Regions from separate parts of the Anaerobutyricum soehngenii genome, predicted to be linked through region 1. Evidence: a T-box and tRNA genes for the amino acid it is inferred to sense, from the RefSeq annotation. Region 1 holds a T-box; the other regions hold tRNA genes.
What was found. The T-box of region 1 lies ahead of thrS (threonine--tRNA ligase). A T-box ahead of a tRNA ligase gene usually reads a tRNA of that ligase, here a tRNA-Thr.

Region 1 (4,266 bases):
TCCATTCCTTTTTTCCCCATGCTGTTCCCCTCCTTATAGAATTCTAATGATAGTACAATGTAAACTATTATTGTATTTTTTATCATACCATAATCCTTTCTCATTGTCATTTGTTTTTTACATTTGTTAACAACTTCTCAATTTAATTCATTAATGGAAACAGACAAAAAAATTCCAGCTTATAATAAAGATTATAAGCTGGAATTCTTTTTGCTGTTTATTCGCTCTATTTAAATTTCTTTTTCGATGATCTCGGCAAATTCTTCTACAGACATTGCACCTAATTCCGGACTGTCATTTTGATCTGCTACATCTCTCTTTCGAACAGATACCGTTCCTTCATTCTGTTCTTTTTCTCCAACGATCAGCATATATGGTACCTTCTGAAGCTGTGCCTGTCTGATCTTGTAACCAAGTTTCTCATCCCTGTCATCCATTTCAACACGAACCCCTTTTGCCTTCAGCTCCGCAGAAACTTTCTTAGCATACTCTGCAAATTTGTCGGATACAGGAAGAACTTTTGCCTGTACCGGTGCCAACCATGTTGGGAACTTTCCTGCATAATGTTCAATTAAGATTCCGATAAATCGCTCAATAGAACCAAATACAACACGGTGAATCATGATTGGACGATGTTTTTCTCCGTCTGCTCCAATATATTCTGCCTCAAATCTCTGTGGAAGCTGGAAGTCAAGCTGGATTGTTCCGCACTGCCATGTTCTTCCGATAGAATCCTGTAAATGGAAGTCAAGTTTTGGACCATAGAATGCGCCGTCTCCCTCATTTACTTCGTAAGGAATATTCATGGCTTTGATTGCATTTTCCAATGCATTTGTTGCTACTTCCCACTCTTCTTCTGTTCCCATGCTATCATCTGGACGAGTGGATAATTCTACATGATAAGTAAATCCAAATTTCTTATATACTTCATCAATCAATTTTACGACTTTCTGGATTTCATTTTCAATCTGCGCCTCTGTCATAAAGATATGGGCATCGTCCTGTGTAAAGCATCTTACACGCATCAGTCCATGAAGCTGTCCGGACTTTTCGTGACGGTGCACAAGGCCAAGTTCCCCAAGACGAAGTGGAAGTTCTTTGTAAGAACGAGGCTCCATCTTATAAACAAGCATTCCACCTGGACAGTTCATTGGTTTTACAGCAAAATCCATGTCGTCAATTACTGTTGTGTACATATTTTCCCGGTAATGATCCCAGTGTCCGGATGTCTCCCAAAGCTGTCTGTTTAAAAGAATTGGTGTAGAGATTTCCTGATACTCTTCTCTTGTATGAATCTTTCTCCAGTAATCAATTAATGTATTTTTCAATACCATTCCCTTTGGTAAGAAAAATGGAAATCCCGGACCTTCCTCCATAATTGTAAATAAGCCAAGTTCTTTTCCAAGCTTTCTATGGTCTCTCTTTTTCGCTTCCTCAAGCATATGCAGATAATCCTGCAATTCTGATGCTTTTGGAAAAGAAATTCCATAAATCCTTGTAAGCATCTTATTTTTCTCATCACCACGCCAATATGCACCTGCTGTAGAAAGAAGCTTAATTGCTTTAATAACACAGGTGTTTGATACGTGAGGACCCGCACAAAATTCCTCATAATCTCCCTGCTTATAAAATGTAATCGTCTCATCTTCAGGAAGTTCTTCGATCATCTCCACCTTATAATCTTCCTGTCTTTCTTTCATATAGGAAAGAGCTTCTTCTTTTTTCACTTCAAAAACTTCCAGTGGAAGGGACTGTTTTACAATCTTTTTCATCTCTTTTTCAATTGCCGCAAGATTCTCTTCTGTAAATGAAAAAGAAAAGTCAAAATCATAATAAAATCCGTTGTCAATTGCTGGTCCGATCGCACACTTTGTATCCGGATATAATCTCTTTACTGCCTGTGCCAGCACATGAGCGCTTGTATGCCAAAATGCTTCCTTTACCTCTTTGTTGTCAAAATCACCTTCGATTACCTGTCCATTTTTTTCCAGAACTTTCATTTCATTACCTCCAAAATAAGAACGAATCTGACTGGGACCTTTCTTTTTTATTTGCTCCAGACATTTTAAGACATCAGCCTTCAAAGTCAGGAGTAATTTTCTGTAAATTAAAAAAGCACCCATAGATTACAATATGACTATAATCTAAGGGTGCAGTAAATACACGGTTCCACCTTATTATTTCACTTCAGATTCTATGATTAAATCCTATCCCTTAACGCGGGCATACGGCAACACTTGTGAAATATCCCAAAATGTCTTACCCATCTCAAAAAATACTTCTTTTCGCATCGCAGCTCAGGAATGGTTTTCATATATTTCCTCATAAATAACTCTCAGCACTCGTTACTCTCTCTGTATAATTCTAATATATTACTCTTTTCCTTCATCGCTTTTCGCTGTTTCGAGTGTATGGTAGCACTATTAAAAATATTTGTCAATGTTTTATTTTTTATACTTTTGAGGTCTGAATGAAAATCTGTCTGAAATCGTATCCTTTATATTAGAAAAATACTGTGGAAGTAAAATCTTTCGCTCTGTAGAAAACACTTCTTTCCATGAATAATTGACAGCCTCTTTCGCTTCTACAAACTTATCTTTCAAAATTATTTCCGTTAAAAGCATGGCGGCAGTCATCGCAGAAGTCATTCCCCAACCATTAAATCCTGTTGCCACATACAGACCCGGTGTTTTTCTTTCAGAAGCATAAGATCCGATATATGGTATACCATCTAAACTGAAACAATCCTGTACTTTCCAGCTCGCCTTCTCTTTTGCTTCAGGATAGTACATTGCTGCTGCCTCCCTTAGTTTCTCCCATTCATGAGCCTCCCTGTCACTTTCTGGCTTGTACATTCCTCCTGTCATTAAAAGTAAATCCCCATAACTTCGAAAAGAGAGTCCTCCCTGCGCTTCATCTGTATACATCCCATTCATCTTCTGTGCATTCCCCAGTGCCAGAATACAGGACTCTTCCATATGCAGCTTTCTGTTATACTTGCCAAGCTTCTCATAAAATGGAATATGTGTTGTGCAAATAATATGATCTGCTACCGTAACGTGTATTCCACACCATATAACATGCCTGAACCAGTCATCAATCTCTACACCTTCATATATATGTATATTCTGATGCTTTTCCAGTTCTTTTACAAGACCATTCAACAATTTTACCGGATTTAGCTTGGCCTGTCCCGGAAAACGTACTGCTCCTGATATATCAAAGGGCAATTCTGTTGTCTCACAAAAATCTGCCTTCCCGCCAATTCGATCTACTGCATCAATCTCTTTTTCAATCTTTTCTCTATCATTCTTAGAATAAACATAAGAACTCGTTTCTTCAAAATCACAATCAATCTGTTCAGAAAGTTCCCGATACTTCTGTATTGCCTGTTCATTCGCCTGAAAATACATCCTGGCCTTCTCCTCACCATCTCGTTCTAATAACTTACTATAGATCAGACCATGTTGAGAAGTTACCTGTGCCATCGCATCTTTCCCTGTTCCTTCAGCGATTCGATCTTTATCTAAAAGAATACAGTCTACTCCTGAATCTTTTAAAAACCAAGCACATAGTATACCACATAAACCGCCGCCAACAATCGCTACATCGGTCATCTCCATACATTCCATCTTTCCATAATCAGATTTTTCTGCTGTATCAATACTCCTCCATATAGAATCTGACATCGATCTATCCTCCTGAAATTATTAACCATTATACCATCTTTAACATTTTTATTATATAACTAAAAAGAAAAAGAATATTATTAATTTTTCTTAAACATTCTTTTTCTTCTTTTCATACTGTTTTTTTAATATAATTACTGTTTATATAGTTTATTTTGTTCTGTGTATTATTCGTTTAATTTAAAATTTACTTTTTATATGATGCCAAATTCAAAGAAATATCCTATAATTCAGATGGCTTACTTGCTTCATAATCCTTCCATGCTGTACTTTCTGTCACACCGGACATATCTGCTTTCATAGAATAAAAAGATACGGTTATTGTATATTCACTGTTTCCTTGTACATATACCGTTCCATCTGGAGCCAGCTAGCAGAAAAGCAGAAATTTTATATCAATTAGAATGTGATGTCGGAGCAAATAAAAATGCCGGTGAGGCATTTTCTATGAAGCGATTATCTTCACATTCTAATTGATATAAAATTTCTGCTTTTCGTCTGTTCTTCCAATCAAATTAGCAATTTTTTCTCTAATTCATGTAATTTTCCTGCAGCTTCCGGATTCTGTTTTTGCAGT
Region 2 (4,266 bases), on a different contig from region 1:
AGTTAAAAGGATACTTAGCGGATTTTGAAGAAAAAAGAAAAGGGAAAAAATAACAATTTTTTTAAGATATTGTGAAGAGTGGGAAAATACATTGACTTATTAAGAAAGTTGCGTTACATTTTTAAGATAATAAATTGTGCAGGCATCTGTATTATTTATACAGTTTATACATCATGACGCGCATCTCGCAGCAAAAATGTCAGGACATTCCTGAATATATAGCAATCGGGCAAAAAGGTGATATTATGACAGAAAAATTAAAGAATTATAAGCATGGTTTACTCCTGCTATACTTTCCGTTTTATTTAGCGGCATTTTCCTATTTAGAAAAAAGAGTGCCGGATCAATTACATATTATTGACTGTGCGATTGATCGGTATATTCCCTTTATAGAAGTATTTATCATACCGTATCTTTTATGGTTTGCGTATATTGCAATAGCAGGTATTTACTTTTTCTTCCAGGAAAAGGAATCCTTTTGTAAGTTAATGTATTTTGGCATGATTGGAATGACGATATTTATTATTGTTTCTTATGTATATCCGAATGGCTTAGAACTTCGGCCAGACACATTTACAAGAGACAATATCTTTATACAGCTTACCAGAAAGATCTACTCGATGGATACGCCGACAAATGTACTTCCGAGCATTCATGTGTTTAACTCGATGGCGGTGTATTTTGCCGTAAAAAACAGTCCGTATCTGAAAGAAAAGAAAGTGATAAGAGGAGCGGCCTTTTTTATGACTACTTCTATTATCCTGTCCACCATGTTTTTAAAACAGCATTCCGTTGTGGATGTACTTACTGCATTGATTTTATCTTATGTAAGTTATGATATTATTTATAATGAAAGAACAGAAAAGATAAAAGAAGGATTAGAAGAACTAAAATTTCGCAGAAAACGCAAAGAATTCTCCAAATTTTGACCTTTTCCTGCATTGGTTGATGTGATAGAATAGATATAACAAAATGTTGCAGATGAGGAAGTGTAGACATGCGAAAGATAATATTTATTGGAAGAAGTGAGGCGGGGAAAACAACACTCACACAGGCGATGAAAGGCAAGAAGATTGTTTATCATAAAACACAGTATATTAATCACTATGATGTGATTATAGACACACCGGGTGAATATGCCGAAACAAAGGAACTTGCCGGTTCCCTCGCTGTATATAGTGCAGAAGCAGACGTAGTAGGTCTTTTGATCAGCGCAACAGAACCGTTTTCCCTATATCCGCCAAACGTAACAGCGCAATCTAATAGAGAAGTAGTTGGAATCGTAACGAAGTGTGACCATTGGGCAGCGAACCCAGAGCAGGCCGCTGACTGGCTAAGACTTGCCGGTTGTAAGAAAATCTTTATGACAAGCTCATTTACAGGCGAAGGTATCGCAGATATAATTTCCTATCTGAAAGAGGAACATGATAAGCTTCCATGGGAAGAAGTCAAGGCACAGTACGACCATCTTGGCTATGGAAAAGGAGAAAGCGATCAACAGCTTAATCTTAACGGCGTAATCGTATAATTTATGTATGATTTATAAACAAACAAAAACATACAAAAAGCAGAAATTTACTATAAAAGAAAATGTGAAGATAGTCGCGGCGCAGAAAATGCCTGATCGGCATTTTTACTGGCTCCGACATCACATTTTCTTTTATAGTAAATTTCTGCTTTTCTGTTTTTCTGTTTTTGGGCGAATTAAAAAACTCATATTCATGTGCTTTATAACGCATAGATTGCTTTTTTTATGAATTTTAATTAAAGCTTCTGGTTTTCTTATTTTGATTATAATTCTTATTTTAATTATAGTTTGTAAAAAAATTCCAGGAAAAGTTTCTGGAAAATAAAAAAAGCTCCCTGCCGGACTTGAACCGGCGACCTACGCATTACGAATGCGTCGCTCTACCAACTGAGCCAAGGAAGCTTGTCAAAAACTGACCTAATCATTTTACTATACTTTTAGAAAAAAAGCAATAAAAAAATATTAATTTACTATTTGATTTCTTAGGGGAAACAGACGAAAAAAGAAATAATACCATATCCCATCTGCTCTGTAGTCGCTGTGTTTAAAATGCTCATCTGCATCATAAACACGCTCCGAAGCCGCATCTGGGATATGGTATTATTTCTTTTTTCTGTGTGTTGGCTCCAGAAGGAATGAATGTAATGGTTTTTGTAAGGGATAAGGAGAGAGGTCAGAAGACTACTGCTTGCTCGAAAGGTATACCATCCAGAAGAGAAAAATGATATATTGCCACAATATAGTAGTGAATTTATCGTATACAATGATAGCTGACAATATTATCTTATCAGCATTGACAGCATCGCGGAGATAGTATCAGAATAAGTCATAACCTTCTGACCCCTTCCCCATCTCTTTTTCAAAGACTATTACATTCATTCCATGTGATACCAACACACAGAAAATAAAAATAATAGACCATAGTAAATGAAATGTGAGAACAGGTAAATAAAATTCCATGACAGAGATATCTTCCGAACAAGCAGTAGATTTCTGACCACTCCCCCTTCTCTCCGCCAAAAACTATTGTATTCATTCCTTCTGGAGCCAACAAGCAGAAAATAAAAAGAATAGACTATCGCAAATGTAATGTGAGAGCAAGTAAAAATGCCGAACAGGCATTTTCTACGCAGTGATATCTTTACAGTTTCGATAGTCTATTCTTTTTATTTTCGTCTGTTTCCCTAATGAATCAAATAGTAAAATAGTGTATTATAGAGGATAGTATATTTTATTTTAAGAAAGAAGGACGAGTTATGAAATACATAATCATCGGAGCAGGTGGAACAGGAGGAATACTTGGATTCTACATGACAAAGGCAGGAAAAGACGTGACACTTATCGCAAGAAATGCACATTTAGAAGCTATGCAAAAGCAGGGACTTTCTGTCCAAAAAATGTGGACAAACGAAACAGAAACCATACCTGTCGGTGCAGAAAGTATGGAATCTTATGAGGCAAAAGGAGAAAAAGCAGATGTAATTCTCGTCTGTGTTAAAAAATATTCTCTCGATTCCTGCATTCCATTTATTCAAAGCATTTCCCATGAAAATACGATAGTTGTTCCGGTATTAAATGTTTATGGAACAGGTGCGTATCTTCAAGAGAAACTTCCAAAGGTTCTTGTGACGGATGGATGTATCTACGTTTCTGCTAATATTAAACAGGCAGGAGTATTATTGCAGCATGGAGAAATATTAAGAGTATTTTTCGGTGTAAGGGAAAAGGAAGATTTGAAGAAATTAAATGGACAGTCAGATGGTGAATATAAAGCAGAAAGATTATTGAAAAAGATTGCACAAGATTTTAAAGATAGTGGAATTGATGGAATTTTGTCAGATAATATAAAACGAGATGCATTGACTAAGTTTTCCTATGTGTCTCCAATCGGAACCGCAGGACTTTACTTGCATGCTGTTGCAGGAGATTTCCAACGAGAGGGAGAAGCCAGGGAACTTTTTAAGACATTAATTCGAGAAATTGTTACACTAGCTAACGCAATGGGAATTACTTTCGAAGAAGACCTTGTAGAACGTAACTTAAAGATCCTTTCTAATTTGCCGGAAGAAGCAACGACATCTATGCAAAGAGATGTTATGGAAGGAAAACAGTCGGAGATTGATGGGCTGGTATATGAGGTTGTACGGATGGCCAAAAAGTATGGGGTAGAAGTGCCAGCGTATGAGAGAGCGGCAGAAAAGTTTCGGGAGATGGGGGTGAAGTAGTATAGAAAATGACATAGCTTAGTTGACAGATTGGAATATATACAGTATCATTAATTAACGCAATGCGTTTTGTGATTGAATGGAGAGAGGTTGTGGGTAGAGGAAGAGAAATAAAAGAACTGCGAGAAAAAATGGGAATGAACCGCAGAGAATTCAGTGATTACTATGGAATACCATATCGTACGGTTCAGGACTGGGAAGCAGAAAAACGCCAATTGCCAGACTATCTGTTACGTTTGATTAAATATCGAGCAAAGATGGAGGGAATGGTGAAAAAAGATAAGTCGTAAGACTTATTTTTTTACCGCTTAATTAACGCAATGCGTATATTTAAGTAAAGCAGAAGGAGGTAGACGTGGAAAGAAAAGTAAATGTAATCGAGGATATAGATGGAAAGAAAACGGTATTTATTCATGACATCATATTCAAAGGGAAAAGATCTGTAAAATGGGAGAAGGTTGAAAAATATCTAAAACAATATGTAGGAGATATATACATAATTGATCATAGCAA
Region 3 (4,266 bases), on a different contig from region 1:
ACTTCTGCATCTACACATTCATCTGCACATACCCAGTGAATCGTTCCTTTTACTTTACGTCCGGTAAATCCGCTTCCGCTCTTTGTTTCCGGATCATACGTACAGTGGATTTCTGTCACTTTGCCGTTCTCATCTGTAATGTAATCTGTACATTTTACAAAATAAGCATTCATAAGACGAACTTCATTTCCCGGATACATACGGAAATATTTCTTTGGAGGGTCAATCATAAAATCATCTCTTTCGATATAAAGTTCACGACCAAAGGCAACTTTACGACTTCCCAACTCCTCATTCTCTTTATTATTCTCTACATCCAGGTACTCAATCTGTCCTTCCGGATAGTTTGTAATAACAACCTTTACAGGATCAAGAACTGCCATCACACGAGACTTCTTAAGTTTTAAATCATCACGAATACAGAATTCTAACATCGCATAATCTACAGAACTCTGTGCTTTAGAAACACCTGCAAGCTCAATAAAAGTACGGATAGCATCCGGGGTAAAACCTCTTCTTCTAAGAGCTGCGATGGATACGAGACGTGGATCATCCCATCCATCTACGACACCATCTTCTACTAACTTTTTAATGTAGCGCTTTCCGGTAATTACATTGGTCAAATACATTTTTGCAAATTCAATCTGTCTTGGAGGCTGTTCGAAACCAACTTCTTTTACAACCCAGTCGTAAAGAGGTCTGTGGTCTTCAAATTCCAGCGTACAGATAGAATGTGTTACACCCTCGATTGCATCTTCAATTGGATGTGCAAAATCATACATTGGATAAATACACCATTTATCTCCTGTATTATGATGTGTCATATGTGCAACGCGGTAGAGAATCGGATCTCTCATGTTAATATTACCGGCAGCCATATCAATCTTTGCTCGAAGTACTTTCTCTCCATCTGCAAATTCACCATTCTTCATCTTTTCAAAAAGTTCAAGATTCTCTTCTACAGAACGGTTACGATATGGGCTTTCTTTCCCAGGTTCTTTTAATGTTCCTCTGTATTCACGAATTTCTTCTGCGGACAGATCACAGACATATGCTTTTCCTTTCTTAATCAAAGAAACGGCTGCCTCATACATCTGATCAAAGTAGTTGGATGCAAAAAACAGTCTGTCTTCATAATCTGCCCCTAACCACTGCACATCTTTCTTAATAGATTCTACGAATTCCATTCTTTCTTTTGTAGGATTCGTATCATCAAAACGCAGATTAAACTTGCCATGATACTTCTGTGCCAGCCCATAGTTTAATAAAATAGACTTTGCATGTCCGATATGAAGATATCCGTTTGGTTCCGGAGGGAATCTGGTCATGACATGATCATACACACCCTCTTCTAAATCTTTATCAATCGCCATCTCTATAAAATTTTTCGATACTTTTTCTTTTTCTTCCATTCTCATCCTCCTGTAATTCTATAAAGGCTTCGATTCCCTTTAACTGCGTTCTATCATATCATACTTATTTTTCCTGTACAAGTGAAAATCAACGGTCTTCTTCTTTATAGAAGTAAGTATTGTCTCCAATCTGCCCATATTTCTTATAACCTTTCAGCTTTTTATACGAAGAAGCACGAAAATACATGATATAAGAAGGCAGATTTCTTTTTTTGCCGGCAAGCGCATCGTCTACCGCCTGTATACATTCCTGAGATGGCTTTCTGTCTATATATGGATATGTCTCAGTTTTTTTGTCATAATATGCACTAAATTGTGCCTTTTCCCTCACTACATCCATTAAATCATCCGGATATTTGTCAGATTCTAAACGATTTAACATACAGCTAATCACCGCTAACGAACCTTCGTACCCTGTATCACATTCCATAGAAACCACTTTATAAAGAATCTGGCGGTCACCGGCACTGATTTCATTATCATATTTTACCGGAACCGCCATCGTCTCTTTTACTTTTTTCTTATTACTTATTTTATTACTTTTCTCATTACTTTTTTTATGATTCCTCTGCTTTTTTATTTCTGTCTGTTTTTTCTCTTGCTGAAGCTGTAAAAAAGTACGCCCTTCAAAAGAAATCCAGTCGTCCGCTACAAATGGAAAAAGCATCTGTGATGCACTGACATTCTGAAACCAAAAAAGCCACAACACTAACACCAGTAAAATATGCCTGTAATTCCCATGTTTTTTTCTATTCATATTTTTCTCCTGTCTTATTATTTCGCTATCGCGATTTCTAATAATATATGACAAGAAGACAAAAAATATGCATTTTTGATTTTTTGACCTTGGTATCATAAAAGGTATTTTTTCCCTGATTTGATGTCACGAATTACTCCGTATTTTAACCTTTTGACCCTGGTATCATCATATTGTGCCAATAGTACATATTTTTTAAAAATTTAATAAAATTCCGTTGACAAACCGAATAGGGCATGATAAAATCCTTTTTGTCAGGTTTGTATATCTGAATTGCTGATGTAGCTCAGTCGGTAGAGCGTCGCCTTGGTAAGGCGGAGGTCTCGAGTTCAAGTCTCGTCATCAGCTTATATCTATGCTGAAAAAGAAAAAGAGAGTTATCCAATGAATATTATTGGATAATTCTCTTTTTCATTATATATACCAAATGTGAAATGAGATATACCATGTACTATTAGGGAATCCTTGTTATAGTACATGGCTGTTTTTGCAACATTCTCTTAAGCAGACAATTAATTTCTCTTATATAATACCTTCATAAAATCAATATAATTCCCTGAATGCGTAATTTTTTCAATGAGCTCATCATTTTTTACAAGTGACATAATCTCATCATAGACACAGATCAAAAGATTTTCATCTCGAATTTCTTCCGGGAGCGCCAGCAAAAACACAACTTGAATATTGTCATTTTTATATGGCATCGGCTCACGAAATACTCCCACAGATAACACAATGGCATCTCCTGCCTTTTGTACAGCATGAGGAATCGCAATATTGTCAATGATCATACTGGATTTCGATTCTTTTTCCCATACCCGTTCTTTGAAGTCTTCATCAACATATCCATTTTGACAAAGAGTATCCATCATCTGGTCTAAAGCGGAAATATAATCTTTTTGTTCTGAAAGATTAAAAAAGGTATCTTCTTTTAAAATATTAGCCATTACATACCAATTATCATCAAGAATCACCGCATCTGTTCCTTTACAAAACTTCGCCTGGCGAAGCTTGTTTTTCAGTTCATTCTCATCAAAAATCTCATGAATATAAATAACCGGACATTCACATTCTATCATGTGCTCCGTTGTACAGATTACAATATCATACTGATCAAGAATATCACTGACTGCTTCAGACGGTGCCAGTATATCAAGCTGACTGCTGCTGTCAACTACTTTACGAATCTGCACAGCAAATAACTGTGCTGTAACTCTTCCCTTATCGCTGATCACTGCAATCTTTTGCTGCTTTTGATTCAAAGTATTTACTTCAAGGAACACCCCAAAATAAGCTGCCAGATACCCAAGTTCTGCCTGTGTCACTGCAACTTCCGCTTCCTCACCGATTACTCTCGCCGCTATTTCTGCCATTTTAAATGCAAGCGGATATTTGTAATGAATGTCTTCAAACATCGGATTATCAATGTGTACATTATAACGAAGCCTGTTTATCATAAACATAATATGATACATAAACTTCTCTGCAAATTCATGAGGATCAATTGAAATATTTAATTCCAGACGAATCCCCTCTACAATCTTTTTCAGTAATGGATGAATCTTCTCATCGAGTTCTATGCTGTACATATTTTTACTGTCTGCAGGTGTACGCATACCAATGATCGGCAAAAAAACAAATATTTTTTCTTCTATTGGAATTTCAATGTAAAATTCTTTTGAAAGATTATCAATTAACTGATTCACAAATGAAAAACTGTTTCTTGATACTAAATTATAATACTTTTCCGGCATACGGGTAATGATATGTCCCGTAAGAAAACGATCAAACATTAATGTCATATAGTTCTCAAACATTTTCTGTGTTGATTCTTCAAAATTCTGTTCAGCCAGCGCTTCTCTGATCCCTTTTAGCATCAATTCATCCTGGGGATAATTCTGATAAATAGAGTCAAAAAGATTCTCCATAACAAACTTTCGAATATTAAGTTCCGAACCGGCAAGAGCTAATCCCTTACTGGTCTTTCCAACAATCTCAAGCTCGTAGTCTTCCATTGTCTGGCGAAGCTTTTTTAAGTCACTGATCAATGTACTTCGCCCTATATTCATCTCATAAGCAAGGTCATCTGTAAGTACC

Region 2: it has a tRNA-Thr gene. The T-box ahead of thrS (threonine--tRNA ligase) is inferred to sense a tRNA for this amino acid. The anticodon was not compared.
Region 3: it has a tRNA-Thr gene. The T-box ahead of thrS (threonine--tRNA ligase) is inferred to sense a tRNA for this amino acid. The anticodon was not compared.

What each region holds. Positions count from the first base shown of each region.
Region 1 covers NZ_VULP01000005.1:75,629-79,894, forward strand. The annotation lists gene FYJ25_RS04195 (sensor domain-containing diguanylate cyclase) at 1-20, opposite strand, end outside; gene thrS (threonine--tRNA ligase) at 231-2,000, opposite strand; T-box leader at 2,144-2,398, opposite strand; gene FYJ25_RS04205 (NAD(P)/FAD-dependent oxidoreductase) at 2,445-3,689, opposite strand; gene FYJ25_RS04210 (SulP family inorganic anion transporter) at 4,200-4,266, opposite strand, start outside.
Region 2 covers NZ_VULP01000001.1:226,730-230,995, forward strand. The annotation lists gene FYJ25_RS00985 (putative ABC transporter permease) at 1-53, shown strand, start outside; gene FYJ25_RS00990 (phosphatase PAP2 family protein) at 246-929, shown strand; gene FYJ25_RS00995 (EutP/PduV family microcompartment system protein) at 998-1,528, shown strand; tRNA gene FYJ25_RS01000 (tRNA-Thr) at 1,858-1,930, opposite strand; gene FYJ25_RS01005 (ketopantoate reductase family protein) at 2,785-3,753, shown strand; gene FYJ25_RS01010 (helix-turn-helix domain-containing protein) at 3,846-4,043, shown strand; gene FYJ25_RS01015 (hypothetical protein) at 4,109-4,266, shown strand, end outside.
Region 3 covers NZ_VULP01000026.1:26,068-30,333, forward strand. The annotation lists gene FYJ25_RS11165 (glutamine--tRNA ligase/YqeY domain fusion protein) at 1-1,418, opposite strand, end outside; gene FYJ25_RS11170 (cell wall hydrolase) at 1,501-2,169, opposite strand; tRNA gene FYJ25_RS11175 (tRNA-Thr) at 2,445-2,517, shown strand; gene FYJ25_RS11180 (BglG family transcription antiterminator) at 2,682-4,266, opposite strand, start outside.